3 regions of the Priestia sp. ABM2_011 genome follow, and region 2 is predicted to be linked to each of the others. Evidence: riboswitches for the same ligand, from Rfam matches in the RefSeq annotation. Region 2 holds a riboswitch; each other region holds the start of a gene.

Region 1 (10,054 bases), 890 kb from region 2:
TTGGAGCGTTATCGATTGATGGAGTAGTAATAAGAACATGGCCAACGCTTGATTTAATAAGGAGTTTTGAGCTGACAGGCTTGATTTTTGAACGATTTGATTCCTTGCTTCTAGTTGTATGGATCATGCAGATGTTTGCTTCTTTTACTATTAACCATTACGCCGCTTCATTAGGACTGTCTCAGCTTTTCAAAAAAAACATTCATCCATTTATGTATGGTTTGCTTCCGGTCATATATCTTATTTCCATGATTCCTAAAAATATTAATGATGTATTTAAATTGGGAGATATGATTGGCAATATCGCCTTAGTTTTATTTGGCATTTTGCCGCTGCTTCTTCTCATTATTTCAAAAGTAAAGGGAGTAAAATATGAAACAAACCTTTAACCATTTCCAGTACCTATTGGTTTTGTTTTCTGTTTTTTTGCTCTTTCCTCTGGCAGGCTGCTGGAGCAGTCATGAAATTGAAGAGCAAAGTTTTGGAGTGGGTGTGGCCTATGATAAAGGTAAGGAGTCCATAGCTGAAAAAGAATTTGATGAACAAGGAGAAGGGTATACTAAAAAGAACCTGATTACGTCAACTTATCAACTTATCACTCCTCAAGTCGCAAGTTCAACCACTAAACAAGGAGGACCGCAGCAGAAATCTTACGTAAATATTTCGGAAACAGGAGATTCTCCTTTTCAAATGCTTCGTGAATTATCTTTAAGAAGTGACACTCCTTTAACTAGTCCTCATATGAAAGTAATGGTTATCAGTGAGGCCCTTGCACGAGCGTATAGTTTAGAGCAATTAGTGGACCAAACTCTTCGGGACAATGATTTTAGACCTAGTTGCCTTGTGTTTATTAGTAAAGGAAGAGCTAGCGACACGTTAGAATCAAAAACAGCAGGAGAGATCCCAGCTTTTCACCTGTATGGAATGATAGACAATACGTATCGAACAACGCGGGTTTTACCGCCCATGCCGCTTATTAAATTAGCAAGCAAGATTCAAACTGGATCTAGTTTTCTATTGCAAAATGTATTATCAGCAAATGGAGAAATCAAATTTGCGGGTGCTGGTATAATTAAAGGGGAAACAAGCAAAATGATTGGTTTTTTGAATGAAGAAGAACTAGATGGTTTGGCTTGGATTACAGGGAAAGGGAAAGGCGGGCTAGTAAAAAGCTTTGATAAAAAGACCGGTCAGCTGATTGTATATGAAATAGAGTCTATGAAAAGTCACATTCAACCCCATGTTAAAGGAGATAATATCTCTTTTGATGTACACATTGAATCAGTGGGAAGGCTATCTGAAAGTTGGATGACCTCAGGGAGCTCTTTTAATAATCAATTTTTACAGAATGCGCAAAAAACTTCAGAAAAAAAAGTAAAGTACCTGGTAAGAAACGTACTAGAAAAAATGCAAACAAAATATAAAGTTGATGTTGCAGGTTTCGGAAATCAATTGAGAATTAAGCAGCCTAGAACATGGATGAGGGTCAAAGGAAATTGGGATCAAACATTTAGTGAAGTGCCAATTAACTATGATGTGAAGTTAACGATTAAAGATTATGGAGCATCCGGGTCAAAAAAGTAAGCACCCGACTGTAACTTTGCTTATCGTTATGTCAAAAATGAAAAAAACCTAAAAAAATAATAATCTCGGAACTTCCCACGAAATACTCATCGTATGCTTCGTACAGAGCCTTCAACAAACAACAAATAAGAGCTGCCGGTTTTCGACAGCTCTTATTTGTTGTTATTCAAAAATATAAGCTAGTGCTTGAAGAGCCTGTTCTGGCGTTTCGACTACAACTTGGGCTTTGTTTGACAGTTCTTTAAGCGGGTGGTGCAGTTTTTCAGGGCGAACCAAAATTAGCGGTTTATCTAATGCGATGGCTGTCGCTGCATCCATTGAGCTGTTCCACTGCTTGTATTTTTCACCAAATAAAGCAATGACCACATCAGATTTTTTAAGGAGCACCTGCGTGCGTAAATTATTAATTTGAGAAGCAGCTTCATCTTTTAAGACAGCGTTAGGCTGTTTTCCTAAAATTTCTTCTCCAATGTTGTCGGAGCGGTCATGGTCTGTCATGGGACCGACAAAGGTAAGGGGAAGGTTTAATTGTTCCGCTTGGTTTTTAATTTCGTCTCGCCAGTTATCATGAATTTGCCCGGCAAGGTATACGGTTAAGTTCATTATGTAGAAGTCCTCCTCTAACTAAAGTTTGTTTTATTTTATCAAATGTAAGCGGATAATACGAATGATTTGAATGGGCTACTTTTCCAAAAATAAGGTTATAGTAGACAAATAGTTAAAAAAGAGAAACAATAGAAAGCGTATTGCTAATTAAAGAAAGGATGTACCTGATGACAGAAACAGTGCTACAAGTAGATCATGTTAGTAAAGTAATTGGGAAGAAAACCATTTTGCATGATGTATCCTTATCGGTTGAGCGCGGTGAGATTTTCGGATTGCTTGGTCCGAACGGCTCTGGAAAAACAACGCTAATTCGTACCGTAGTAGGACTCATTAAAGAAACAAAGGGAACAATTACCGTCAATGGGTTTCCTTTAAAAGAACAGTTTACTTCAGCTATGAAATCAATTGGAGCGATTATTGAAAACCCTGAGTTTTATGATTATCTGACGGGCTATCAAAATTTAAAACACTTTGCGAATATGCATGAAGGGGTCACATCAGAACGCTTGGATGAAGTGATTGCTTTAGTAAAGCTTGAAAACAGCATTCATGCAAAAGTGAAGACGTATTCTCTTGGGATGAGACAGCGTTTAGGAGTAGCTCAAGCCATTTTACATAAGCCTGCATTGCTTTTACTAGACGAACCAACAAATGGTCTAGACCCAGCGGGAATGAGAGAATTTCGTACATATTTACAAACGCTTTGCAGGGAAGAAGGAATTTCAATCTTAATCGCGAGCCACTTATTAAAAGAGGTAGAAGCATTATGTGACCGCGTTGGCATTATTCAAGACGGTGAGTTAAAAGCCATTCAAGATCTATCTCCAAATCGTCAAGACCAAGGAATGTACGTAGAATTTGAGGTGTCTGACGCGCAAAAAGCAGCGGATCTTTTATCACAAGAATTTGAAGTAACGATGAGATCACATATTATCGACGTGGCGATTGTAAAAGAACAAATTCCAGCTGTAAATAGAAAATTAGTGGACAGCGATATTTTAGTCTACCGAATCACTCCTGTGTATGAGACGCTTGAAGATTCGTTTATGTCCGTTACGGAGGGAGAGCACCATGCTTAAGTTAATTCAAAATGAACATATGAAATGGTTTTACAAAAGAAGTACAAAAGTCACATTTATTACAATCGGCATCTTAACTCTTTGTATGGCTCTTTTAATGAAGAAAGTAGCAAACAGCGCAGGAACGGAAGACAACATATTGAATTTCCTGTCATTTAGTGCAGGCATGCTGATCCTCGTTCAATTTTTCGCGCTTGCTGTTGGAGGATCAATGGTTGCAAAAGAGTTTGAAGCGGGTACCATTAAGCTTCTTTTAATTCGCCCTGCTAGACGTTCAACGATTTTAACGTCCAAGTACATAACGCTCGTTTTAATTAGCTTGTATTACTTGCTGAGCTATTTGCTTTTTTCGTTTGTATGGGGAGCATTGTTCTTTGGATTTGCCAGTCTAGAAGGAGATGCGCAGCTGCTTAAAAACATTACGCTTACGTATGACAGCGCGTATATGGAAACGTTTATGATGATGACGTTCGCATTCATGCTGTCGTCTTTATTTAGAAACAGCGCGCTTGCTTCAAGTCTAGCTATTGTCGTAAGTATTGGGGCGAAAGCAGTAACTGGGATAGTATCACAGTTTGGTCTATGGTGGGGGAAATTTTTACTGTTCGCCAACACAAACTTTGTGCAGTATATGGACGGAATGAAGACGATGTTTGACGGAATGACAATTCCATTTTCAATCTTCATCTTAGTTGCACACTTTGTCTTCTTTATGGGGGTAGCATGGGTGGCGTTTTTAAAACGTGACGTAGCTAATTGATGTGAGAATTTTCACACTATATATTTTTCTAAAATAGCATTTGACAATTAAATAAAAAGAGATTACAGTAGTGAAAGACTATTTTTAAAACAACTACAAACTTCTTATCAAGAGAGACGGAGGGACTGGCCCTACGATGTCTCGGCAACTGGCTGTACGCAGTGCGGTGCCAAATCCAGCAGACGATGTTTCGTTTGGAAGATGAGAAGGGTAATCTTATGATACAAATAAGAGACCTCTTCTTATCAATAAGAAGAGGTCTTTTTTTATTACGTAAACAAGAGGTGTTAAGAATGGAACAACAAAAAGGAAACGGCTGGGCGCTGTTACCGCTGGGCGTCTTTTTAGTCCTGTTTGTCGGATCAGGAATTATAACGGGAGATTTTTATAAGCTGCCTGTATTAGTAGCTATTATCATTGCAGCCATTGTGGCGCTGGCTATGAACCGCAAAGATTCACTTAATGTAAAAGTGGAACGCTTTGCTAAAGGAGCAGGGCATCCTGATATCATTATTATGGTACTTATTTTTATTTTAGCAGGTGCTTTTTCAGAAGTCGCTAAAGGCATGGGAGCTGTTGATTCAACGGTAAACTTAGCTCTGTCTGCGCTTCCGCAAAGCTTAGTGGTAGTCGGAATCTTTGTTATTGGCGCATTCATTTCAATTTCGATGGGAACGTCAATGGGAACGATCGCTGCGTTAGGGCCTATCGCTGTAGGAATCAGTGAGCAGGCGCATGTATCCATTACATTGGCAATTGCTGCTGTTGTTGGTGGTGCAATGTTTGGAGATAATTTATCCGTAATCTCTGATACGACCATTGCGGCAGTTCGTACTCAAAAAACAAATATGTCAGATAAATTAAAAGTAAACTTTTTTATTGTCCTTCCTGCAGCGATTGTTACAGTGATTTTATTACTTGTAATGACGCTAGGCAATACGTCATCAGTAGAAATTAAAGATTTTAGCTGGTTTAAAATCTTGCCTTATGTCGGCGTACTCGTTGCTGCCATATTTGGTGCAAACGTATTAAGCATTTTAACCGGAGGAATTGTATTAGCCGGCGTGATTGGATTAGCTGACGGAAGCTACACGCTTTCTTCTCTTGCTAAAACTGTGACAGAAGGTATTGGCGGAATGTCGGAATTAATTATTTTATCTCTGTTAATTGGCGGAATGGTTGAACTCATTCGCTATAACGGCGGTATTCAGTTCTTATTGAACCTATTAACACGACGTATTCAAACAAAAAAAGGCGGAGAATTCAGCATCGCTGGATTAGTAAGTTTAACCAATTTAGCCACGGCTAATAACACGATTTCAATTATTACAGCAGGTCCGTTAGCGAAAGAAATCTCTGATAAGTATTCAATTGATAATCGTAAATCAGCCAGTCTGCTCGACTTGTTTTCATGCAGCGTTCAAGGGCTTATCCCTTACGGTGCACAAATGCTTCTAGCAGCAGGATTTGCTAAAGTTTCACCAATTGAGATTATTCCATTTACATTCTATCCAATGTTAACAGCGGTTTGCGGTATCATTGCGATTGTAATTGGCTTTCCTCGTTTAAATAAAAAATCAAAATCATCTAAAGAAGCTGCGTAATATCAAACCCTTAAAAAGAACATTCTTTTTAAGGGTTTTTTACTGTTTGAAAAAATCAGTCGGCTTTTTTTCATCTAGCTCCTTCCAAAGTGTCTCATTTTGTTTAAGTGCATAAGCCGCTCCTCCGATTTCAATTCCGCATAATAAAATGAATAATAAAATACCCATGATATGACCTCCTTATATAAGTGAATAAAAACATGATTGTAACGGGTTTAGCTTATTGCTGTTTCACTTTATAATGAGAATAAAGTATGAAACGCGTTTCAGCGCAAGAGAAAAAGGTGAAAACATGACAAATATCCGAGATATCGCAAAAAAAGCTGGTGTATCTGTTTCGACCGTGTCACGGGTTTTAAATCATCATCCGTATGTAAAAGAAGAAAAGCGCCGTCTGGTAGAAGAAGTAATTCAAGAACTTAATTACGAACAAAACATTAATGCCGTTCACTTATCAAAAGGGAAAACAAATATGATTGCTGTCGTCTTGCCTTTTATTAATCATCCTTATTTCAGTCTGCTTTTAGAAGGAGTGGCCTCTCAAGCGTTAGAAAAGCAGTATCAGCTTGTTATTTGTCAGACGAACTATGATGTAAAAAAAGAAGAAGAAGCGCTTCATATGCTAAAAACAAAGCAGGTTGATGGAGTGATTATTTGTTCTAGAGCAGGCAGCTGGAGCACGATTGAATATTATCAGCAGTACGGGCCGATAGCCGTGTGCGAAAACGTACAAAATCGTTCTATTCGCTCCGTATACGTTGATCATTATGCAGCTTTTAAGAAAGCGCTCATGTATTTAAAAGAAAAAGGATATACGGATATTGGCTACTGTATTGGAAGAATGACGGGTACAAATAGTCAACAGAGGCAGCAAGCATACAAAGAATATGTAGAAAGAATAAATGAGCCTTATCATCCGGAATGGGTGTTTCAAGGCTGTTTGAACGTGACAGATGGTGAAAAAGTGGTGAAAAAATTGGTGCAGATGAAAAATCGGCCTCAGGCGCTTTTAGTAACAAACGATCAAGTCGCTATTGGTATAAAAGCTCAGTGCGAACAAGCGGGTATATCAGTTCCAGGCGATTTAGCTATTATTGGTTTTGATAATCATCCGCTTTCTTCTTATTTACAAATCACAACGATCGAACTTCCTCTCAAAGAAATGGGCGAAACGCTTTTTAAACTAGTTAGGAGCAAGGATCCTCAAAAAATTGAGCTTCCTTTTCGGTTTATTGAGCGTAAAAGCGTATAAATTCTTGATGATCTCACCACGTGTTTTTATCGGATAAAATGAGTAAAAGCGGACATCATACGAGTAAAGAAAGAAGAAAAGGATGATGATCGTGGAGAAAAAAGAATATCAAGTAGGAGATCAAGTATTTGTTATTTACCGAAATCCTCATACGGCAAACGTTGCCAATATTAATCAAGCTGAAATTGTTGAACATCCTGAAAATAAAGGTGAAAAAGCGTTGTTTCTGCATGAGTCTTATCATTTGTTAGCTGAAGATGATGCTGTGTATTCAACGTATGAAGAAGCAGAGAACATGTATAACAAGATATTTGATTATGAACAATATGATTGACGAAAGGCTCTCTTAAATAGAGAGTCTTTTTTGATGTGGAAAATAATTACCATGGATAGAGTCTTTTTATTTTTCAAACGCTATTAGTATTAGAAAAAAGGAAGTGTACATGATGATAAAACCTTTTGTACCTCAATTAGTATACATTGAGCCAGGGGCAATGGAGTACCCGCTTGGTGTTCAATTAAAAGAAAAATTTGAGAAGATGGGAATTGAAATTCGTCAAACAACTTCTCATAATCAAGTGCGTAATATACCGGGAAAGAATGATTTGCAAAAATACCGCAATGCCAAGTCTACTTTAGTAGTTGGTGTGCGTAAAACCTTGAAATTTGATACATCTAAACCGTCAGCTGAATATGCAATACCTTTTGCAACAGGGTGTATGGGGCACTGTCACTATTGTTATTTGCAGACAACAATGGGAAGCAAACCGTATATTCGCACGTACGTGAATGTTGAAGAAATATTAGGTCAAGCAGAGCAATATATGCAGGAAAGAGCCCCTCAAATAACGCGATTTGAAGCGGCTTGTACATCTGATATCGTAGGAATTGATCATTTAACACATTCATTAAAGCGCGCGATTGAATATTTTGGAGAAAGTGAACTAGGTCAACTGCGTTTTGTGACTAAATTTCATCACGTGGATCATTTATTGGATGCTAAACATAATGGTCGCACGCGCTTTCGCTTTAGCATAAACGCAGATTATGTTATAAAAAACTTTGAACCTGGTACATCTCCTCTTGATTACAGGATTGAAGCTGCTAATAAAGTTGCAAAAGCCGGATATCCACTTGGCTTTATTGTGGCGCCTATTTACATCCATGAAGGTTGGCAAGAGGGATACCGTCAGCTGTTTGAAAAGCTTGATGCTTCTATACCTGAAGAGTCAAGAGATGATATTACATTTGAAATGATTCAGCATCGCTTTACCAAGCCGGCCAAACGAGTGATTGAGAAAAACTATCCGAAAACAAAGCTTGAGATGAATGAAGAAGAGCGCCGCTACAAATGGGGGCGTTACGGGATTGGAAAGTATGTATACGCAAAAGATGAAGAACAAGAATTGAGAGAGACGTTGGAATATTACATTGATCAGTATTTTCCAAATGCGAAAATCGAGTATTTTACGTAATTATTCTACAGTAATTGAAAAGTTATTTTGACATCTTAGTCGAGATAGCTTTTCAATTTTTAATGTGAAAAATAAATTGGTTGCTAATAAGCTGAAAAAAGAGGTTATTTGTATCTCTTGTCGTATTACATACATAAGGGAGGTGACTGAGATGTTAAAAAATGAAGAGTTTGCGCTAACAAAAGAATTAACAAAAGAACAGCAAGAAGCTGCACGAAATTTTATTCAAGTGTTGTTCCAAGAAGATTTATCTGAATTTTGGAACATATTATGTGATATCGATAAGTCTCGTATTTACGGCTTGTATGAAGCAAACCACTATTACGATTCGGATGTTGAACTACATGGATTTGTACAAGAAATTAGAGATAATGTAAGAGCGGTTTATGCGCCTCTTCAAGGGCAAGGAGGTATTTCGACGAAGGTTCGATATACAAACGAAGGAAAGATGTATGTATACATATTAGGAAGTGGCGAAAACCCTAAGGTATATCCTGTTGGATTAATGCCTGAGACCTACATTGAAGAAGAACGTTTTTCTCAGCGTCTTCAAATTAGCATTTATAACGATGAGTTTCGAAACGTTGCGCTGTAAATTATATATAAATGGAAAAATAAAGAATAATAAAATTAATTTGTTAAAATAGCAATATTTGGGGTATGTAATAGGTATAACACTAAAAAGGGGTGAAAGAAATGCATTATTATCGTATTTCAGAGGGAGACCATGAAGAGTATTGTGAAACGATTCTGCTTCATGAAAAGAAGTTTTGCAAAGAAACATTTCAATCTATGGTGCGAGAAGCAATGAACAATAAGCCAGGTAAAATTGACCGTGTGGATATTGTTAAATATTTAATTGGTCATCATAGCTTTCAAGTAGCCCATATCGAAGCGGGATTTCACAGTACATACAGCGAGAAAGTGACATAAAAAATGCAGCACATCCTATACAACGAACTTTTCTTTTGAAAAGGGCGCTGTATTTTTTTTTGCTAAAAATAGAATGTTTTTAAGTGATATTCCTTTTAATGGTATAATAGTTAAGTGCTGTAAGGTATACATATAAAAATCACAAATACTTTAAAGAGGAAGGGTGAGGAAATATGGAAAACGAAAGAATAGAAGAGCTTGAACGAAAAATAAGCAGTTTAGAAGAAGACGTAGCCAAGCTAAAGTCGCTTGTATATAAAACAAATTCTCCAAGACCAGCAGTTCACGCTCCTCCCAAGCTGCGCCAGGAGACGACTAAACGTCCTGCTCAAACAGCAGCTAAAAGCTCACAGGCAATAGAAGAGCCTGTTGATTGGGAAAAAGTCCTTTTTCAAACATGGCTGCCGAGAATTTTTATTTTCGTATTTATTATTGGCGTGCTATGGGGATTTAAAGCAGCCTCTGACTATGGATTAATGAATGAAAAAGCAAAAGTTGTTCTCGGTTTCGTTGTTTCGATAGGTTTTGCTGTGACAGGTCATTTTCAAATCAAAAAGGGTAGGCTGGTGCTCGGGCAAGTACTTGTAGGAGGAGCTATTCCTATTCTCATGTTAACGACGTTTGCGATGCATAGCCTATATCATTTAGCAGGACCAACGCTTGCTTTTATGCTAAATGCGAGTTGGATCATCTTAGGAATTGCAGCAACAGTCTTTTATCGTTCACAGGCATTAGGGATTATTAGCGCGGTTGGAGGCGTA
Region 2 (10,054 bases):
TTGGAGCACTAATGATTCAAAATATCAAAAACATCAATTTACAGGACTTAACAGAAGGTTTCCCTGCATTTTTAATTATTGCGCTTATTCCTCTTACGTACAGCATTGCTGATGGAATTGCATTTGGGTTCATTGCGTATCCACTGCTTAAATTATTCCTTGGTAAAATGCGTGAAGTATCGATGTTTATGTATGTAAGCGCGCTATTGTTTTTCTTGAATTTTGTGCTGCATTATATTGCTTAAAATAGACGGCTGAGTACTTTTGCTCAGCTGTTTTTTGTGTTTGCGGTAAAGAATCCTCTTTTTAGATATCATACTCCGTATTTCGTGTCCTTTGGTTAATCAGCCGCTTCTAAAATGATGTTTCCTGCGTAAAGTAGTACAGAAGTCGGAGGGGATATAAGGGGGAGAAAACGATGGGAATTAAATTAATTAAAATATCAGCCGTTTATTTTGGAATTGGCATCATATTGGGGTATTATATGTCAATTGTTCACAGCTACGCTTTGACGCCTGTTCACGTGCACATTAATTTATTAGGATGGACGTCGCTTACGTTAGCGGGACTTATTTATTATTTGTTTCCTGCGTTTAGCGAAAGTAAATTAGCTAAACTGCACGTATGGTTGCATAATATAGGATTACCGGTCATGATGATTGGTTTATTTCTCATGATCGTACTAGAAAACCAAGCTTTTACACCCCTAGTGGCAGTAGGAGCAACACTTACGGCTATTGGCGTTTTAATTTTCGTATATCACACCCTTAAAAATTTGAAACCTGAACGATAAACCAAGAAGGTCGTTGACGATGGCTGCTAATTTCAAAAGGAAAAAGAACCAGCTATAGCGAATATACATGTAAACAAGGTGAAAGTGCGATTTACATAAAGGTGTGCTAGGCATCTTTATAAGGAGGGGTAAGCTGCAGGAATTTCTAGCTCTTATAAAAGCCAATAAAAGGGCTGATTATAAGTTTCTTGCGGCGGAGATACTATGGGAGAACATCAACAATTAGTGCGTGTTAGGGAGCTAGCAAATGAAATTATTCGACTTCGTCTTCAAGACCGTACGACTTATGACGAATTAGAGTTGCAAAATAATGTAGAGTTGTTGTCTCGTTCTGTGGTTGACTTAGTAAACATTATGTTAGCCGAAGATGTGGATTCGTCTACGTCTTTAAAAGCTACAGCTTCTAAAATGAAAATGGTGTATAATAACATGCATCAAGCTGAGAAAAAAGATTATTTGCATTTCTAATTGCTAGGCTCCTTTTCGCCACAAACGAAATGGAGGTGTACGAGGCAGATGCTATCGTCACTAACGACTTCTGAAGCTATTGTAGCATCCGTTCTTGCACTGGTTGTCATTGCCGTTTCCATTATCTTTTTTGCCACTCTTATTATGGTTGTTGTTCGACGAGAAAGAATCAGCAGCTTGGTTAATCATGGAGAGCATGCAGATGGGAAGCAAAAAAGCTTAGGTGATTTTTTTCGTTCTTTACGAAAAAAATAACTACCGTTTTCTTATTAAATAGATAAAAGCGGTCAATTTAAACGTTGACCGCTTTTTTTAGATTGTTTGCTTATTTTTTTCTAAAACAATACGCGCTGCTTCACTAACAGATGACACAACAGCAGAGGCATGGCGCTGAACAGCTTCAGGAGCTGTAGCCATAGCGAAACTGTTCGGTGTTAATTGAAACATAGGAATATCATTAAATGAATCCCCCACACATGCAATTTCCTCTGGTTTTAGCTGAAGATGATTTAATAAAATTTCAATGGCATTTCCTTTGCTGATATGTTTAGGCATAATATCCAAACACTGCTTGGCAGAAATATATGTATCAATATAATCACCAAACTCTTCGTTCACTTCTTTTTGCAGAGCTACCATTTCATCATGATCTCCAAGAACCGTGATTTTAGATGGAGAAAGAGCGTGACCAAATGAATCTGTCATTTCAATTTGTTCTTCGATAGGGAAAAACATGTGAGTTTCAATTGCTTCAATAATTTCATTTCGCTGCTCTACATAATTCGTGTCGTTTGAACAGACAAGCGTAATACGGTTAGGATCTATCGTTTTTTTATAAAGTTGAACCGCTAAATCATCTTCAAACACTTTTCCATGAAGTTCTTGATTTTCTTTGGTCCACACAAATCCTCCGTTTTGGCTAATGCGATGAAATGTATTATTAATATCAGTAGAAATCTTTAAAATTTCCGTATCCATTCGTCCAGAAGCAAGACAAACCTCTACTCCTTGGCGCTGAAGTTCACTAAGTGCGTCTGCATTATGCTGTTCTACGTATTTTTCTTCGTGTAAAAGAGTTCCATCTAAGTCGCTTACAAATAATTTAATCATCTCTTGAAAATTCCTTTCCCTAAAAAAATTACCTTGATAAGAGTGTTACAAATTTATTACATTCCTTATTCTATCAGTGTTTCCCAAGAAACTCATAAAAAAAGCTCAAACCGGCGGTGAATTCAAAGAGATTAAGACATAACTACATCACTTTTTTTCGCAGGAGTCTTCGCCTTGCCCTCTAATCAACAGCTAGAAACAGCTACATGAAATCTAGTTCGCCATCATAATGAAAACAATCCGAACGGAGTTGATTCTCAATTAAGAATTAACTCCGTTCGAATCTTTCTTCAACTAAAATCCATTTGTCGCAGCCTTTTTTTTAGGTTTGTTCACTGTAAAAAAACAGCCGCGGTCTAAAAGACCGCAGCCATGTTTTACAATACGTTAAAATATTTCGCTTCAGGATGTGCAAAAACAAGGGCTGTAACAGAAGCTTCTGGTTCCATCATGAAACCGTCTGTTAACTGAATGCCGATGTCTTCAGGTTTAATTAATTTAAACAGTTTTGCTTGGTCTTCAAGGTCTGGACATGCGGGATATCCGAATGAAAAACGCTGACCTTGGTATTTGGCTGAAAAACGCTCCGCCATTGTAAAGTCAGGCGAATCGGGGAATCCCCAGCGGTCACGAATTTGCTGATGAACACGTTCTGCTAATCCTTCAGCTAGTTCAAGCGCAAGAGCTTGGAACACGTGACTCTTTAAAAACTCGCCGTTTTCTTTGAATTTCGCCGCGCGTTCGCGAATGCCTGTTCCTGCTGTTACAGAGAAGAAACATACATAGTCCATCTCTTTTTCTTTAGGTTTTGCAAAATCAGATAAGCACAGGAACTGTCCTTTTGCTTGTCGAGGGAAGGTAAAGCGTTCAATTTCTGTTTTTTCATCAGCAGGATCATAAATAATTAAATCATTTCCGTCTGCTTGAGCAGGGAAGAACTGATAAATAACCGCTGGTTTAATTAAGTTTTCTTTTAGTGCCAGTTCGAGAAGGTCATCAACGGTTTCTTTTAATTGAACAGCACGCTCGTCTTTTTCAGCAAGCAGCTTATTCACTTTTCCTTTTAGTCCTAAGTGATGGCCTAAAAGCATCTGCCAGTTAATATACGGAAGAACCTGTGCCAAATCGTAGTGTTTGACAACGTGGCGCTTTAAATCAGCCGGTACAAAAACAGGAACATCCGTTGAAATGGCGGATCTTTCTAAAACAGCCGTAGCTGCTTGAGCGGTTTGAGGCTGGCGTTCTCGAACCGTTACTTTCTTTTCTTGACGCGTTTTTAAATCTGCTAAAAGCTGAATAACTTCTTCTTTGTTCTGCAGCTTATTTGCTAACGCTAATCCGTCCATCGCATCTTTGGCGTAGAGGACGGCACCTTCATATTCCGGGGCAATTTTAAAGTCAGTAAATTTACGGGAAAGGGCAGCGCCTCCTACCATAATTGGAACATCAATGCTTGATTGCGTTAAATCTTGTGCAGTTAAAACCATTTGCTGAGCAGATTTTACTAAAAGACCTGACAGGCCAATGATGTCTGGCTTTTCGTCTTTTACTGCTTCAATCAGCTGCTGCGGCGTTACTTTAATTCCTAAATCAATGACTTTAAAACCATTGTTGCTTAAAATGATGTCTACTAAGTTTTTACCGATATCGTGCACGTCGCCTTTAACAGTTGCAAGAATCACTTTTCCTTTTCCAGAATCATTTTCAGTTGCTTCCATATGAGGTTCTAAAAAGGCAACGGATGCTTTCATAACTTCCGCACTTTGAAGCACTTCTGCTACAATCAGCTGGTTGTCATTAAACAAACGTCCGACTTCCGCCATCCCCTTCATAAGCGGTCCGTTAATAATATCTAACGGATCATCATATTGAGCTAAAGCCTGTTCTAAATCAGGAAGCAATCCTTCTTTTGTACCTTCGACAATATACATTGCCAATCGTTCTTCAAGTGTTAACGTAGAAATTTCTACTTTTGCTTCTTTCTTTTTATCACGATAAAAGTCTGTAAACGTGCTTAGCGTTTCATCAGTTGTGTTAAATAATAACGCATTAGCAAGCTCAATTTCAGCTTCTGGAATAGAAGCATAGCGCTCTAATTTTTCTGTATTAACAATGGCATAATCGAGTCCAGCCTGCGTACAGTGATAAAGGTAAACCGCATTTAGTACTTCACGTCCGACTGGAGGAAGACCGAATGACACGTTACTTACGCCAAGAATGGTCAGGCAATCAGGCAGGGCTTCTTTAATCATTTTAATTCCCTTAACTGTTTCTTCAGCAGAACCAATATATTGTTCATCACCAGTCCCTACAGGAAACACAAGAGGGTCAAAAATAATATCTTTTGGATTAAAGCCATGTTTTTTAACAAGCAAATCATGTGAGCGTTTAGCAATCTCTACTTTTCTTTCTGCAGTAACGGCCATGCCTGTTTCATCGATTGTACCGACAACCAGAGCTGCACCGAATTTTTTTACTAGCGGCAAGATTGCATCAAAACGCTCTTCACCATCTTCTAAGTTAATGGAGTTGATAATGACCTTACCTTGCGAGTACGTTAAAGCTTTTTCAATAACTTTCTCGTCAGTTGAATCGATTACAAGAGGAACCTTCACTTTTTTTACAACTTCTTGAATAAATTCCTCCATGTCTTCCATTTCTTCACGGTCTGGATCTGCTAAGCAAATATCAATAACGTGAGCACCATTTTTAACTTGAGCACGCGCAATTTCAGATGCTTCTTCAATTTTCCCTTCCGCAATCAGACGCTTGAACTTGCGAGAACCGATTACATTCGTACGTTCTCCCACAAAAAGAGGGCGCATAGAATCGTCATATACAAGCGGTTCAATACCGGTTACAGCATGATTATGCTCGGAGCGATCAAGCGAACGAGGCGCAACCTCTTTTACTGCTTCAGCAAGTGCTTTAATATGAGCAGGCGTTGTACCACAGCATCCGCCTACAAAGTTCAGCCAGCCTTTATCAGCAAATCCTTTAATTTTTTGAGCCAGCAGCTCAGGGGACTCATGATAATTGCCTTCTTCATCCGGAAGTCCAGCGTTTGGATAACAGCTAACAGCTGAAGTGGCTAGGTCTGAAAGAGAGCGAATATGATCCGTCATAAATTCAGGACCTGTCGCGCAGTTAAGTCCGACTGAAAGAGGCTTCATGTGTTCCAGTGATAAGTAAAAAGATTCGATATCTTGACCAGCGAGAGTTGTTCCCATTGGCTCAATCGTTCCTGAAATCATAATTGGAACTTCTATTTTCAGTTTTTCAAACGCCGCTGTAATGCCTAAAAACGCAGCTTTTACGTTCAGCATGTCTTGACAGGTTTCGACTAGAAGTAAGTCAACGCCGCCGTCTAACAAACCCCGAGCTTGCTCTTCGTACGATTCTACTAACTCAGGGAATGTAATACCTCCCGTAACAGAGAGAGTTTTAGTGGTAGGACCGATAGCTCCAGCTACGAACCTAGGCCATTCGGGAGTTGAATATTTATCGCGAGCTGCACAAGCAAGCTTCACAGCTTCGATATTCAATTCATACGCCAAGTGGCCTAAATCATATTCATCAAGTACGGTAGATGTTGAGCCAAACGTATTGGTTTCAATGATGTCAGCACCCGCTGCAAAGTACTCTTCATGAATGCGCTGAATCACATGAGGCGCTGTTCGGGTCAAATATTCGTTGCAGCCTTCATATTCTTCGCCGCCAAAATCTTCAGCGGTTAAATCAGCATCTTGAATCATCGTTCCCATTGCTCCATCGATGACGAGTATTCGCTTCTTTAGTTGTTGTTCGATAAGTGAGCTCATTTATATCTTCCTTTCTGATGTAACGAGTTGCTTGTCATGAATATAGCGTGTTAGAATTTCGGTCATTTCATAGCGCATAAACGGCGTAATTAAGTAAATACCGTCGAATAGCTCATATGCTGTATCAATTAAGTTTTTTGCAATCGCAAGGCCTTCGACTTCACCGCGAATCCGGTCATTTCCCGTTGCGTCCATACGTTCTAGAATATCTTCTGATAATTTAATTCCAGGTACTTCATGGTGAATAAATCGAGCATTTCTTGCGCTTGTTAACGGCATGATCCCGATGTATACCGGTGTTGTTAAATGTTTGGTTGCTTCATATACCTCTTCAATTTGCTTAGTTGAATAGAGAGGCTGAGTAATGAAATAGTGAGCCCCGCAGTCGATTTTCTTTTCCAAGCGCTGAACGGCTCGGTCTAAGTGACGCACGTTTGGGTTAAAGGCAGCTGCAATGGAAAAATTGGTTTTTTGACCAAGCGGTTTGCCGGAATAAGATAGTCCTTCATTAAACTGAGCGATTAAACTAATCAAGTCAAATGAAGATAAATCATAGACCGAAGTGGCGCCAGGGAAATCGCCAACTTTTGACGGATCACCGGTAATTGCAAGCACTTGATTCATTCCTAGCGTATGAAGTCCCATTAAATGAGATTGAAGTCCAATTAAATTTCGGTCGCGACAGGTAATATGAATAAGCGGTCGTGCTTTTGTTTCTTGTTGCATCAGTGTTGCCATTGCCAAGTTGCTGATGCGAGGTGAGGCAAGAGAATTATCAGCTAATGTAATAGCATCTACGCCGACTTTATCAAGTGCTTTTGCGCCTTCTAAAAATTTCGTCGGACCAAGCTGTTTAGGCGGATCCAGCTCGACGATAACCGAGCGGCGCTTCTTCACAATTTCGTGCATATGAGGTTTATCCTGCTGCTCACGCTCTTGAACCGTAACGGCTGGTCTCATTTTAACGACTTTGCTTGTAATCGGAGGCAGGTCTTTTAAGGCAGACGACATGGCGCGTACGTGAGCTGGTGTTGTACCGCAGCATCCTCCGATTAAGCGAACCCCTTGTTCGCGGAATAAACGCGCGCTTTCTACAAAGTAGTCTTCATTCGTTTCATATTCCAGCTTGCCTTCCACATACGCCGGAAGGCTGGCATTAGGGTAAGCAGATAAGAAAGCACGATCAGGAAGCGGTACTTCTTCAAGAGACTGAATCATATGATAAGGACCTAAACGGCAGTTTAGCCCGACAACGTCTGCTCCTAAGTCTTCTAATTCTTTTAATGCATCTGCTAAAGGACGCCCATCTTGCAGTACGCCAATATCATGCAGGGAAACGTGAGTAATAATAGGCTTATCCGTTTCTTTTCTTGCTAGTGTAAGAACAGTCTTTAATTCTTCGAAATCATAGTATGTTTCAAATAAAAGGCCATCCACGCCTTCATTTAAAAGCCAAAACATTTGTTCACGAATGCTTCGCTTAACCTCTTCTAAACTAATAGCATTTTTTTGGAAAGAACGAATTCCGCCGAGTGTACCAACCACGTAAGCCTGATCTTTTGCAGCTTGTTTCGCTAATTTTACACCAGCAACATTGATGTCTTTGACTGAATCTTCTAATCCATAACGGGCAAGTTTTTGATAATTAGCAGCGTACGTATTTGTTTGAATAACGTTTGCACCAGCTTCTACATAGGCTCTGTGAATACGAGAAACCTCTTCTGGTTTGGTGATGTTTAGTTCTTCAAAACAGCTGTCAATACCGTGTGAGTAAAGGAGGGTACCAGTGGCACCATCCCCAATTAAAATTTTAGACTTTAAATCTTCAAGTAACCCCATGTCAAAACCTCCTTAAATTGTTCCGCTTCTATTTCACGAGTGATTCGTTTTATGCAATATGCCGATAAAATAGAAAAAGTCTTCTTAAGAAGAAGACTTTTTTCGCCTTCTTATCTTCCAAGCAATAAATTGCTTGCTGGATTTAGCACCATGTCTCTAACGACTGGTTGCTGAGGTTTCAAAGGGCCAGTCCCTCCACCTCTCATGATAAGAATCAATTGTATATAATTGAAACATATTTTTTTAAATAGAAAGAATACTTATTTAATAATTTATCTGATTTTTAGAAATTATACAACAGTAAATTGTGAATTTCCAGCAAATATTGAGGAAAATTTAAAAGCTAAAGGGAAAATATCCGTATATTTTGTTTGAAAACTGCCGTTATGTTAAGGGATAAAGGGTTTTCATGAAAAAAACAAGAAGGAAATAAAAAAACGAAAAAGGAACAGCACCGGGTGAGGCGAGGATTTACATATAAAAGGCTCGTCTTTTTTTAACCGTTTCTACATATAGTGAACTATGAAGGGTAGAAGGGTGATGGGCATGAAAAGGTGGAAACTCACGCTGCAGGTTGCTGCTACGTATGTAGGCACCGTTGTAGGAGCCGGTTTTGCAACAGGCAAGGAAATTGTTCAATTTTTTACACAGTACGGGGAACTTGGAATGGTTGGAATTTTGGTCAGCGGCTTGTTTTTTATTTGGCTAGGTTCGAAAATGATGCTGCTTTCGCACGCAATTGGGGCTTCTTCTTATCAGCAGCTTAATACATATTTATTTGGTGATGTACTTGGAAAAGCGGTAAACGGTGTAATGATCGTCATTTTATTTGGAGTAACTTCAGTCATGCTAGCGAGTACGGGGGCAATAGGAAAAGAACAGTTCGGGCTGTGGCCTCCTGTTGGGATGATTTGTACAATTGTTTTAACTTATATATTTATCGCAAGAGGAATTAACGGTATTTTAATGGTTAATTCTCTTGTTGTGCCGATGATGCTTTCATTTGCTTTTATCATCTTTGTGCCAAATGTCAGCTATTTCTCACTGATTCAAACGAAGCCAGACTTAACGCTCGTCACACAGTGGAAGTGGGCGGTTAGTCCCTTTTTATATATTTCCCTAAATCTAGCTTTGGCTCAGGCCGTTTTAGTTCCATTAGGAAGCTCCGTGAAAGATAAGAGCGTGATCAAAAAAGGGGCCGTAATAGGAGGATGTGTACTTACGTTTATGCTTGTTTCTACTCATCTTGCCCTTTCCAATTTGCCTTATTCATTTCAACTTGATATTCCGATGAGTGCCGTTGTTAAAAATATCTCAGCGTGGGTGAATGTTTTATTTACGGTAGTTGTGTTAGGTGAGATTTTTACTACATTGATTGGAAATGTATTTGGAATCGCTAAACAGCTTCAATCATTTCTTCCCCTGAATGACAAACAAGCTTTTGCGTTTATTATCTTGGCATGCTTTATTATCGGGCAATTTGGATATGCTCAGCTTCTTGAGTTTTTGTATCCGATATTTGGCTATATTGGACTAGCTTTTGTATGGATGCTATGTATTAAAAAAGAAAAAATAAGCTAAAAGCTGGATTTTGCAGAACAGATGTGAAAAACGAAGTTAAATGATGTGACAAGTCGATTTTACTTTGCTATAATGTAAAACAAATAAGACTCTAGCAGTCGAATATATTATCCTTCGGGGTCGGGTGTAAGTCCCAACCGGCGGTGATAAAGCATATGCTTTTAAGCCCGTGACCCGTTTTCATACGATGTATGTTAGCGGTGGATCTAGTTAAAATCTAGAGCCGACAGTAAAAGTCTGGATGGGAGAAGGATCAGGAAGCACAGTTGTTTTTTTGTGTTGTATTAATAAGGGACAGGTTTGCCTTTTTTAAAGCTACCCTTGTTTTTGTACACAAAACATAACTGTTTATTTCGTATACAATTAGCGGAATTTTGCATAGATAAAACTGATTCAGCTCAGCCGACCCCTTGGACATTTGTTCAAGGGGCTTTTTTATTTT
Region 3 (10,054 bases), 2.3 Mb from region 2:
CTGCTAGAAGACGAAAACCAAAAATCGTTCGATAAAAGAAGATATAAAAAGCAATAGCTGCTAAAAAAGCAAAATAGACAAGCGGTGACTGCCCGGAAACAATGTCGCCGATTATAGGTATGTCTTTAATTAAAGGAATATCCCATGTACCTATCCCGTGCATGTTTTTATCGTAATAGGCACCTTTTGTATGAAAAATAGTCCGGAGTAAAAATGTCGTTAAGCCCAGTGCTAAAAAATTAATAGACACCCCAACGACAATTTCATTTGCTTTAAACATCACGACCATCATTCCAAAAAGCAAAGCAAAAAGTAAGCTTGCTCCAGCCGCAATCACGATCGCAAAAAAGACATTATGAGTATAATAGTTGCCCGCAATCCCGCTAAAAGCTCCAATCAAAATTAGACCTTCTAGCCCTACATTAAATATGCCTACGCGCGCGCAAAGCATTCCGCCTAGCGCCGCTAATAAAATCGGTGCAACCATTCGCAGCGTTGCATTTAACAGTGACCAATCAAGCAGCTCCACGAATATCAGCTCCTTTCTTTTTGGCTTTCCACCACTGCTTTGTAAATTTCGCTGAGATAAATAGAATAAGAACAGCTTGCATAATACTCGCAATTTCTAACGGAATTTCTGTATTACGCTCTAGCCCCATCGCTCCTGTTTGCAAAGCGGCAAGTAAAAGAGACGTAAAAACAATGCCGATTGGATTTGAATTTGCTAACAGAGCAGCCATCACTCCAGTCCATGCATATCCAGGAACGGTGAGCGCACCGTCTACAAATCGGTACTGTGAACCAAGCACTTCAAATCCTCCTGCTAATCCAGCCAAGCTTCCGCTAATAAACATGCTAAACAGCATGACTTTTACCTGATGAATGCCTCCATACGCTCCGAACAACGGATTTTTCCCGGATGCGTTTACTTCATAGCCAAACACAGAGTAGCGAAGCACCGTCCATAGCAGCAGCGCACCCACTAGAGCAATGATAAATCCGACATGAAGAGGCATTCCTTGAAACACTTTTCCAAGCCATGCTGATTGCTCAATCATAGGCGTCTGAGCGAGAGCAGCTGAGCCTGTTTTATCTTGAAAAGGGTGACCTGCTAAATAACTTGCAAATAAAACAGCGATATAATTTAATAAAAGGGTCGAAATGACAAGCTGAATTTTAAACGCGGCTTCCATCCATCCTGCTAAAACGGAAAGCAATCCCCCTGCCACAACAGCAGCGGCAATGGCTGCTATCAGCTTGACTATCCCTGGAGCCGGCAGGTAATAAGCAACAATCGCTGCACTAATCGCTCCAACGACCATTTGTCCTTCTCCCCCTAAATTAAACACACCTGCTCTAAAAGCAAATCCCACACCTAACGCAATTAACAGAATAGGCGTAGCGCGAGCCAGCGTAGTGGTGAAGAAATAAAAATTACCAAACGCTCCATTCCAGAGCTCTGTATATGTTTGGAAAACCGAACCACCTGTTAAGGAGATAATAATGCCTCCTATCGCTAAGCCAAAAATGACCGCAATAATCGGTTGGATTAATGATTTAAGAAGTTTCTGCAACTGTATCACCTTCTACCGTTCCTCCTGCCATTAATATGCTTAGTTTCTCTTCCGTCGCTTCTTCTCTTGTAAGCTCTCCGACAATACTGCCTTCGTACATCACTAAAATTCGATCTGATAGTGAGATAATCTCCGACAGCTCAGACGATACAAGTAAAATAGCAGAGCCATTATTCCTTTTTTGAATCAAGGCATCATGAATACGTTCCATTGCCCCAATATCCACTCCTCGCGTTGGTTCGGCAGCAAGTAGAAAAGAGGTGTTTTGGCCAAGCTCTCTTGCAACAATTAATTTTTGCAGATTTCCCCCAGACAGTTCTCCTGCTTTTTGCTTAGATGAAGTGGCTTTAATCGAAAATTCATTTATCCATTCCTCCACGCTCGACTTGAATATCTTTCTTTTCAGCCAGCCCATCTTCGAGTAAGAAGCTTTATACTGATAGCCCATCAGCGCATTTTCCTCGATCGTATCGTCTTTAGAGGCTCCCCACATATAGCGGTCTTCTGGAATATGAGCAATTCCTGCCTCTCTTCTTTCACGCACAGATCGCCCTGTAAGATCTTCATCTCCAAGTTTGATACTTCCGGTGTCTGTTTCTACTAATCCAGCAATTGCTTGAAGCAGCTCTGACTGCCCATTTCCTGAAACCCCTGCAATACCGACAATTTCGCCTGCAGAAACGTGAAGAGACACATTTTGCAATACGTTTTTTTGTCCTTTTCCTTTTAAAAAGAGATTTTGTACGCTTAAATGAGAAGTGCTTTGTGATGGCACTCTTGCAGGACGCTCTTTTAATTCTCTCCCTACCATTAGTCTCGCTAAATGGTGAGCATTGGTATCTTCTTTACTTGTGACGCCGGCTACTTTACCATTTCGAAGAACTGTAATTCGGTCCGCTACTTCCATCACTTCTTGCAGCTTATGTGTAATAATAATGATGCTTTTTCCTTGAGAAGCCAAAAACCGGATTGTTTTTAATAGTTCCTTTACTTCATGAGGAGTAAGAACGGCGGTAGGCTCGTCTAAAATAATAATTTCTGCTCCTTGATACAGCACTTTTAAAATTTCAATCTTTTGCTGTTCCCCAATTGAGCAATGCTTTACTTTTTTATGAACATCCACTGAAATTTGATAAGTTTGGGTTAATTGCTGTACATCTGCTTTCGCCTGCTTTCTGTTGAAAAAGAGACCTTTCTTTGGCTCATGCCCCAAGACAATATTTTCAGCCACTGAAAAATGAGGAAAAACCATAAAATGCTGATGCACCATGCCTATTCCGTTTTTAATCGCATCCGCAGGAGATGAAAACGAAACAGGTTTCCCGTGCAGCTGAACACTTCCTGAACTCGGCTTTTCCATTCCGTAAAGCATCCTCATCAACGTTGTTTTACCAGCACCGTTTTCTCCGACCAGCGCGTGAACCTCCCCTTTTTTCAGCGTAAAAGACACGTTATCGTTTGCTAAAAATGAACCGTATTTCTTCGTCAAATTCGTTAACTGCAACAGCTCACTCATTCCATTCATTGCTCCTTTCCCTTTAGGTTTTTTTCAAAAATAAGAAAGAGAAGCCAGCCTTACTCGACTTCTCTTCTCAACTCACTTTGCTAACGGATCTTTTACCACTGTTTTTCCATCAATAATCGAATCTTTAATTTCTTTTAATTGATCAATTACATCTTGTCCTACAAAGTCATTAAGAGGTGTCTTGCTGTCTTGAGTCACATACGTTAACCCAACACCTTTTTCTTTTAAGCCGTATGTCACTACGCCCGATTTAAATTTGTCATTTGCTAGTGCTTCTACCGTTTCATAAGCAGCCGCATCAGATCCTTTTAACTGCGATAAAATGATATGCTCAGGATCTACTTCCGTACGGTCAATATCTTGGCCTGCCGTATAAAAACCTTTTTCTTTTGCTGCTTCAAATACACCCAAGTCGCCTACAGCTGATGCTCCAGCGATAAAATCAGCGCCTTTTGAAGCCTGTAAAATAGCAAGTTCTTTTGCTTTAGCTGGATCAGAGAAGCTTCCAACATAGTTTACTAAAAACTCTGCTTTTGGATTTGTTGATTCTAGTCCTTCTTTAAAGCTTACCGTCCATTTTTTTAATAATGGAATATCATCAGCTGCAACCATTCCTACTTTATTCGTTTTCGTAATCAATCCTGCGGCTGCTCCTAATAAATATGAAGCTTCTTGTTCACGGAATACAACGCTTCTTACATTTGGTAAATCAACCACTGTATCAATAATCGCAAATTGACGCTGCGGATTTTCTTGAGCTACTTTTTTCAACGCATCTTCGGATTCAAAAGAAGATGTAATAATCAAGTCATAATTTTCTGCTACGGCAGCACGCAAATTACTTTCAATGGCTGCTTGATCTGTAGATTCAATTGTCTTTACATCAATGTTATACTTCTTCCCAGCTCGTTTTGCTCCCTCATCCATTTGCTGAAAAAACGGGTTAACCCCAATCTTTTCAGGCAAAACAAGAGCAATTCGCTTCTTTCCTTTCTCTTCACTTCCACTGCTTTTTGTGCTTTTTGACTGACAGCCAGTTACGAGTAGTACAAGCGCAACTGCTAAAATAAGAAATCTCTTCATTTAACTTACTCCCCCTATAATATAAAAAAAGCTCTTCCTTTATATAAAGGAAGAGCTCGTTAACCAAACGTCTCTTCCTCATCTTCAAGAACATACTGTTCTTAAGGATTTGGCACCATTCTGTCATAGACAGCGGTTGCCGGGTTTCACAGGGCCAGTCCCTCCACCTCTCTTGATAAGGAAAACAATAGCTATTTGTTTTATGTAATATAGTCAATATTAATAGTTTTTTAATAATTGTCAATATTATTTTTCTTTTTCATACAAAAAAACTTTAAAAACAGATAGGATTATATGGTTTTAGTCTACTAAAATAGAAGTTAAAGCCTTTACCTCATTTCTTGAATCATTCTATACTTCTTCACAAAGCGCTTATACTGAATTTGTTGACTGTCGAAAGGATTTAGTGGTAGCAAATAAATTCTATTATGCTTCTTCGGTTAATGTGTTATTAATTGAAACCACTTTACCAATAATGTTAGACTTTTCCTTAGCGATATTGTTAAGAGGTGTTAATGTTGAAATTAATGAAAGAATTATCTGGCATAGCCATTGGGCTTATTATCGCTTTAGCCGTTTCAAAAATATTTTTTGATACCCCGACCAACATTGGAATCGTAGTTATTTTTATTACGAGTATGGTCGTAACAGGGGTAGCAAGAGCAAAACTAAGATGAGATAATCTAACAAAAAAACACCACCTTTTATTCGCAAGGTGGTGTTTTCTTTTAATGATTTTAGTATGTAGTAATTCTAAGTGAAGGCCTTTACCCTTCTCCATCAATCATCGTATACTTCCTTGCAAAGCGCTTGTAGTAAATTTGCTCATCCTCTTGCCCATCGTTAAAAACAAGTCGGTTATGATCAATATCTTTCTCTTTTAACACATAGCCTTTTTCATTCATCAGTTGAATATATTCATCTAAATGTCCTTTTTTCACCATATAGTAAAGAGCATCATCTGAATCCGTAGTCTCTGCTACACCTTGACTTCCCACTTCTAATTTGAAAACAGCTTTTGCCGTTTGAATGGGACGGTAGTCTCCAAACACTCTTTCCCAATTTAATAGCAGCAGCGCGCCGAAAATTATGATACATCCTCCAGCCGCTACGGTTAGTAAAAATCGTTTTGACACACCTTTCTCTCCTTTACATTTACATTCTTTTTCTTCTATTTAATACAACAGATTGCCCTAAACTTGTTTTTACGCCAAGCCCTAGATACACAGCAGCACCTAAAGCAATTGAAATACAAGATGTGCTAATCGCAAGTGAAGATGCAGACAGCTTATTTTCTAAAAAATAGTGAGAAGTATAATTGCCGATAATCACAGCGGCTGACATCACACTTACTAATAAAACAGGTGTCAACGCAGCTTGTCCCAGTGATTGAACTCGGTAAGAAATAGATTTTTCAATTAAATAGAAGTTATATATAACCGATACACCATACCCTCCGTAAGTCGCGACAACCGGTCCAATTTCTTTTAAGCTTGAAACCAACAGTACGTTTAATACTATCTTCACAACAATTCCTAAGCCCAAGCCTAAAATTAGCTTCTTTTGTTGATTAATTCCTTGGAGAATTGCGGCTGTTACGGTAAAAAGAGCAAAAAGAATCGCAGCAGGCGCATACCATTGTAAAACAACTCCACCGATTTCAGGACTGTTTTTCGCTCCAAAAATCATCATATATACCGGCTTACCCAATAAACAAAGCCCTACCGCAGCAGGAAGAGTAAAAAACAACAGCAGCTGCAGCGTTTTTGTAATCTTTCCTTTTACTTCCCGTAAATTTCTTTGCACAAAAGAAGATGTAATGCCCGGAATTAGCGACATGCTGAAGGCAGTCGCTAACGATACCGGCACCATCACCAAAATTTGCGCTAATCCAATGACGGAGTTAATCGTTTCAGCCTTAGCTTGTCCATATCCTATTGATTGAAAAAGCATGTTAATCGTAAACGTATCAATATTTTGATAGATAGGAATAGCTAAACCAACTAATACAAACGGAACAGCGTACGTCACAAGCTCTTTGAACATTAAAGAGAACGGAACGAATTTATTATTCTTTCCGCTGTTCACTTCTTTTATAATCAACCGCTTGCGCTTCAAATAAACCGCTCCAAGAATCCCAATTCCCCCTACGCCTCCAATAAACGCTCCAAACGTACCGATTCCAACAGCTTTTGTCATTGTGCTATGAAAAAGGTGAATAACAGCGTATGCTCCTACTAAAATGAACAACACTCGCACTATTTGTTCAATAATTGTACTTAGCGCGGACGGTCCCATAGACTGGTTACCTTGAAAGTAGCCTCGTAATAGACTCATAGGCGGGATAATAATTAAAGCAAAGCTTACCATTCGGATGACGTACACTACGTCTTTTTGACTATTTCCTGAGGAATCTTTTCCGTTAATAACTAGTTCAGCGAGCCACGGTGCCATCGTATAGAGGACTAAGAAACCTATTATGCCCGTTATCGTCATTAATAGAAGTCCTGCTTTTAACAGATCTTGTCCCGCACGGTAGTTTCCAAGACCGTTATATTTCGATACATACTTAGAAACAGCAAGCGGAAGACCCATTGTCGAAAAGCTTAGCATCAATGTATATGGACCGTATGCATACTTATAAAGTGCATAACCTGACGTTCCCACTAAGGCTGTGAAAGGAATAATATAAATAAAGCCTAAAATCTTTGTTAACAAAGAAGACGCTGTTAATAAAAGCGTACCTCTCATCAAATTTTTTTCCATACATCAAAACTCCAGCAATAAATATTATATTTTTAACAAATACTTGATTTATTGTATCATAATTACAATTATTATCCAGTTTTTTATAAAGCATTAGAACCTTCTTCATATTGCGTTTTTTTACCTAATAAAGGAATATAAACCACTCTTTTCACCTATGATAAATGAATCGTTTTTTGCTTTTTGCTTTACCTGACGTTTACATTCTAAAAGACGTGTTACATTATATATATATCAGTTACCAACTCAACTAAGACTCCTTGACTATTCTGGCCTACCTTCTCTTTTAGGTAGACTGAGGTTGCTAAATCGTTATATATAGGAGGAAAAAATCATGAAAATGAAACAACGACTATCAAAAGCGGCTGCTGCTGCGACGATTACAGGAATTGCTGCGTTTGGATTTGCTCCTGTCGCTCAGCTTGATACACCAGCACATGCAGCTACATCTCAAGAAACAAGCAGTCAAAGTCAAACAGCTGTAAAGAACATTAACGAAATTTATAATGCGGCGGTGCAAGGTGAAGTGCCGCGATTAACAGCAGACTTTAAAATTGGCAAAACCCTGCGTCAAGACGTTCGCGATCAGTTCGGTCCGCCGCCTGAAGGTTCATCAAATAGCTTTGACTACTACCACGCGGAAATGGGCCATCCTGGGTATGCATTCGGCTATGACCAAAATAACGTCATCAATGAAATTCGCTATTTTGGTACGAATGTAGAGCGTCAAACAAATTTAGGGTCCATCACGCAAGCTAACTTAAAGAAAGAATTAGGTCAGCCAAACTTTACAGGTAAAGTAAAAGGTGATGGTACGACTCAAACGAGATACACGTATCACGCCGGCGCCTATGATCTTGAATTTATTTTTGATGATAGCAAAACGTTAAATCACGTTAATTTAGTTAAAAAACCTTAAGTAATAGAAAAAGTAGCAGACAGCCTGCTACTTTTTTTCATGAAATAAAACTAGTGCTGAATCAGCTACGTGTTCATACCCAATCTCCATATAAATCTTGTTAGGCGTAGGGTTTGTCATGTCCGTGTATAGACTTGTTGTTTGAAAACCGCTGTCTAGCATAAGCTGAGAAAGCGTGGACACACAGCTTGAGGCATAGCCTTTTTTACGTTCTTCCCGCGGCGTGTATACAAAGTTAATTGTAATGTTATGAGTCGTTGGACGCGTAGCATTGGCAATCGACACATACTTCCCGTTCACTTCCCATAAAAATAACCGTTCTGCTTTAATAAAAGCTTCGCCTGTTTTGACAGCTTGTTCTTTTGACACAGGCTCTCCAATAGTCCCCATAAACTCCCAAATCCATTCTGTCACGAGCGGAAGGTGCTCCAACCTTGCTTTTACCAGCACTCCGTTCGCGTCCACAGCTTTTTTTACTTTGTCTAACTGATAAATGCGCTGATCCATTTTCAAAGAAGCTTCTTGATTTTTTAGCGCTGCTAGTTTTTGAGAAAGATATAAAGCCGTTTGCCTTTCTCCAACTAAGCCCGGTACGTCGATTTCTTGTAATAGCTCTGCCGCTTCGCTTAGTTCACCCTCCGTTAGCTTCTGTATTTGAGACAGGATGATTTGCTTAGGATGCGTTTGCAGTAACACAAGCGCAGCACGACTGTCTTTTAAAATAACACCCATGAAATTTGGTTTGCTGCTTTCATTTAAGCTGTGTAAAATTCCAAGCGCTAAGTTATGAAGAACTTCATTCTTTGATAAAAGCGGTTCTACTTGGTTTTTAAATTCCTGCACTTCTCTATATCTATGTAATTGGATCATTTTCTTTCTACCTCCGCAAATGCTCTTACCGGAAACGTTCCGGCTCCTTTTATTTTAGGAGGCACGGCGTAAAATAAAAAGGACTGCGTTAGTTGATTTAAGTGACATAAGTGTTCAGCAATTACAATGTCCGCTCCTAACAGCAGCGTATGAGCTGGTCTTGCTTTTCCTTTTGTGTCGTCAATATTCATCGAATCAATTCCTACAAGAGCGGGCTGTTGAGACACTAAATAAGCTGCCGCGCTTTCTGTTAAGTATGGATGGTTTTCTAAATAATCGTCTGTATTCCAGTAGCGATCCCATCCCGTGTGAATTAATACCGCTTTGCCTTTTACGTCTATATGGTGAAAATGAGATTCATCAATAGCTTTTAAAGTCGGGTCGATTGAAACTACTATTCCTTCCAGTCCGGCTGTTTTATCAATAGCCGTTTGAGCTAAATCCGCTCCGTCTTTGTATCTGTGAAACGGCACGTCAATATACGTACCTGTATTCGTGACCATTTCAATTTTACCGATTTGAAATTCAGTCCCTGGTTCATACAGCTTTTTAGACTCTTCTCGGCTTAAATAGTCGCAAATAATCGGTGCCGGCAAGCCTTTATGCGTGATAACTCCGTCTTCAATGACGTGGCTTAAATCAATATACGTTCTTTTTTTCATACTCCCACCCACTTTTTCAATATTCAGTAAAAATAGTCTAACATAAAAAAGCTCTTCCTAGTTTCCTAGAAAGAGTTTTTTTGAGAACGTTATCAACTTGATAAACATACATCGTACGCGTGCTTTGTATAAACAAATCCTTCAAAAATAAGACGGGCCGTACGCACTACTTTGATTCCATTAACCTGTCCTTCTTTTAGATCTACACTGGTTTCCATAATTCCCATTGGATGAGCAAGTCGAACCGTATCGCCTTTTAGTTGAACCATTTCTGACAGAAGCGTGCCTTTTGTATAGATAGCCGCCGTTGTACAAATTGCTCCTGTAATCGCAAGCGTTTGATGCGGTTTTTGCATCGACATCATGCGAATTAATACGTCCATTTGAGAAGCAGCTTTTTCTCTGCCAGTCCCGTCGCGGTGGTCCATCGGAGGAGCAATAATCGTCATTTTTGGAACCGCTGGTGATAGTTTAGTTGCTTTGCCTTGAGGTGCGAGCCCCGCTTTTTCCGCTGCAATGGAGCGAATTTCTTCAAATAGCTTCAGCTGTTTGTCCGTGTATTCATGCGGAAGTTCTGTTCCTTTTAGGCCAATATCCGCTGCTTTAACAAATACAAGCGGATTTCCTACATCAACAATTGATGCTTTTACTGTTC

The links. Region 2 has a riboswitch for S-adenosylmethionine ahead of ACXAE4_RS21370 (bifunctional homocysteine S-methyltransferase/methylenetetrahydrofolate reductase). Riboswitches for the same ligand answer to the same signal wherever they lie in the genome.
Region 1: it holds a riboswitch for S-adenosylmethionine, as region 2 does, so the genes downstream of both, ACXAE4_RS16845 (Na+/H+ antiporter NhaC family protein) here and ACXAE4_RS21370 (bifunctional homocysteine S-methyltransferase/methylenetetrahydrofolate reductase) in region 2, are expected to answer to the same signal.
Region 3: it holds a riboswitch for S-adenosylmethionine, as region 2 does, so the genes downstream of both, ACXAE4_RS09015 (BMP family lipoprotein) here and ACXAE4_RS21370 (bifunctional homocysteine S-methyltransferase/methylenetetrahydrofolate reductase) in region 2, are expected to answer to the same signal.

Annotation. Positions count from the first base shown of each region.
Region 1 is NZ_JBSWUB010000001.1:3,121,982-3,132,035, reverse strand. Features, by position in the region: gene ACXAE4_RS16870 (spore germination protein) at 1-389, shown strand, start outside; gene ACXAE4_RS16865 (Ger(x)C family spore germination protein) at 373-1,584, shown strand; gene ACXAE4_RS16860 (YtoQ family protein) at 1,747-2,187, opposite strand; gene ACXAE4_RS16855 (ABC transporter ATP-binding protein) at 2,358-3,269, shown strand; gene ACXAE4_RS16850 (ABC transporter permease) at 3,262-4,029, shown strand; SAM riboswitch class I at 4,131-4,237, shown strand; gene ACXAE4_RS16845 (Na+/H+ antiporter NhaC family protein) at 4,323-5,633, shown strand; gene ACXAE4_RS16840 (hypothetical protein) at 5,673-5,801, opposite strand; gene ACXAE4_RS16835 (LacI family DNA-binding transcriptional regulator) at 5,926-6,885, shown strand; gene ACXAE4_RS16830 (transcriptional regulator SplA domain-containing protein) at 6,971-7,219, shown strand; gene splB (spore photoproduct lyase) at 7,332-8,360, shown strand; gene ACXAE4_RS16820 (hypothetical protein) at 8,512-8,955, shown strand; gene ACXAE4_RS16815 (hypothetical protein) at 9,057-9,293, shown strand; gene ACXAE4_RS16810 (DUF2339 domain-containing protein) at 9,467-10,054, shown strand, end outside.
Region 2 is NZ_JBSWUB010000001.1:4,014,157-4,024,210, reverse strand. Features, by position in the region: gene ACXAE4_RS21400 (NCS2 family permease) at 1-245, shown strand, start outside; gene ACXAE4_RS21395 (cytochrome-c oxidase) at 419-793, shown strand; gene ACXAE4_RS21390 (hypothetical protein) at 998-1,261, shown strand; gene ACXAE4_RS21385 (hypothetical protein) at 1,310-1,516, shown strand; gene ACXAE4_RS21380 (Cof-type HAD-IIB family hydrolase) at 1,574-2,371, opposite strand; gene metH (methionine synthase) at 2,749-6,192, opposite strand; gene ACXAE4_RS21370 (bifunctional homocysteine S-methyltransferase/methylenetetrahydrofolate reductase) at 6,193-8,031, opposite strand; SAM riboswitch class I at 8,139-8,245, opposite strand; gene ACXAE4_RS21365 (YkvI family membrane protein) at 8,578-9,612, shown strand; FMN riboswitch at 9,719-9,869, shown strand.
Region 3 is NZ_JBSWUB010000001.1:1,705,441-1,715,494, reverse strand. Features, by position in the region: gene ACXAE4_RS09030 (ABC transporter permease) at 1-529, opposite strand, end outside; gene ACXAE4_RS09025 (ABC transporter permease) at 516-1,583, opposite strand; gene ACXAE4_RS09020 (ABC transporter ATP-binding protein) at 1,558-3,090, opposite strand; gene ACXAE4_RS09015 (BMP family lipoprotein) at 3,172-4,182, opposite strand; SAM riboswitch class I at 4,258-4,364, opposite strand; gene ACXAE4_RS09010 (hypothetical protein) at 4,698-4,859, shown strand; gene ACXAE4_RS09005 (hypothetical protein) at 4,950-5,318, opposite strand; gene ACXAE4_RS09000 (putative polysaccharide biosynthesis protein) at 5,338-6,948, opposite strand; gene ACXAE4_RS08995 (YjgB family protein) at 7,283-7,867, shown strand; gene ACXAE4_RS08990 (GNAT family N-acetyltransferase) at 7,895-8,737, opposite strand; gene ACXAE4_RS08985 (cyclase family protein) at 8,734-9,399, opposite strand; gene ACXAE4_RS08980 (2-methylaconitate cis-trans isomerase PrpF family protein) at 9,492-10,054, opposite strand, start outside.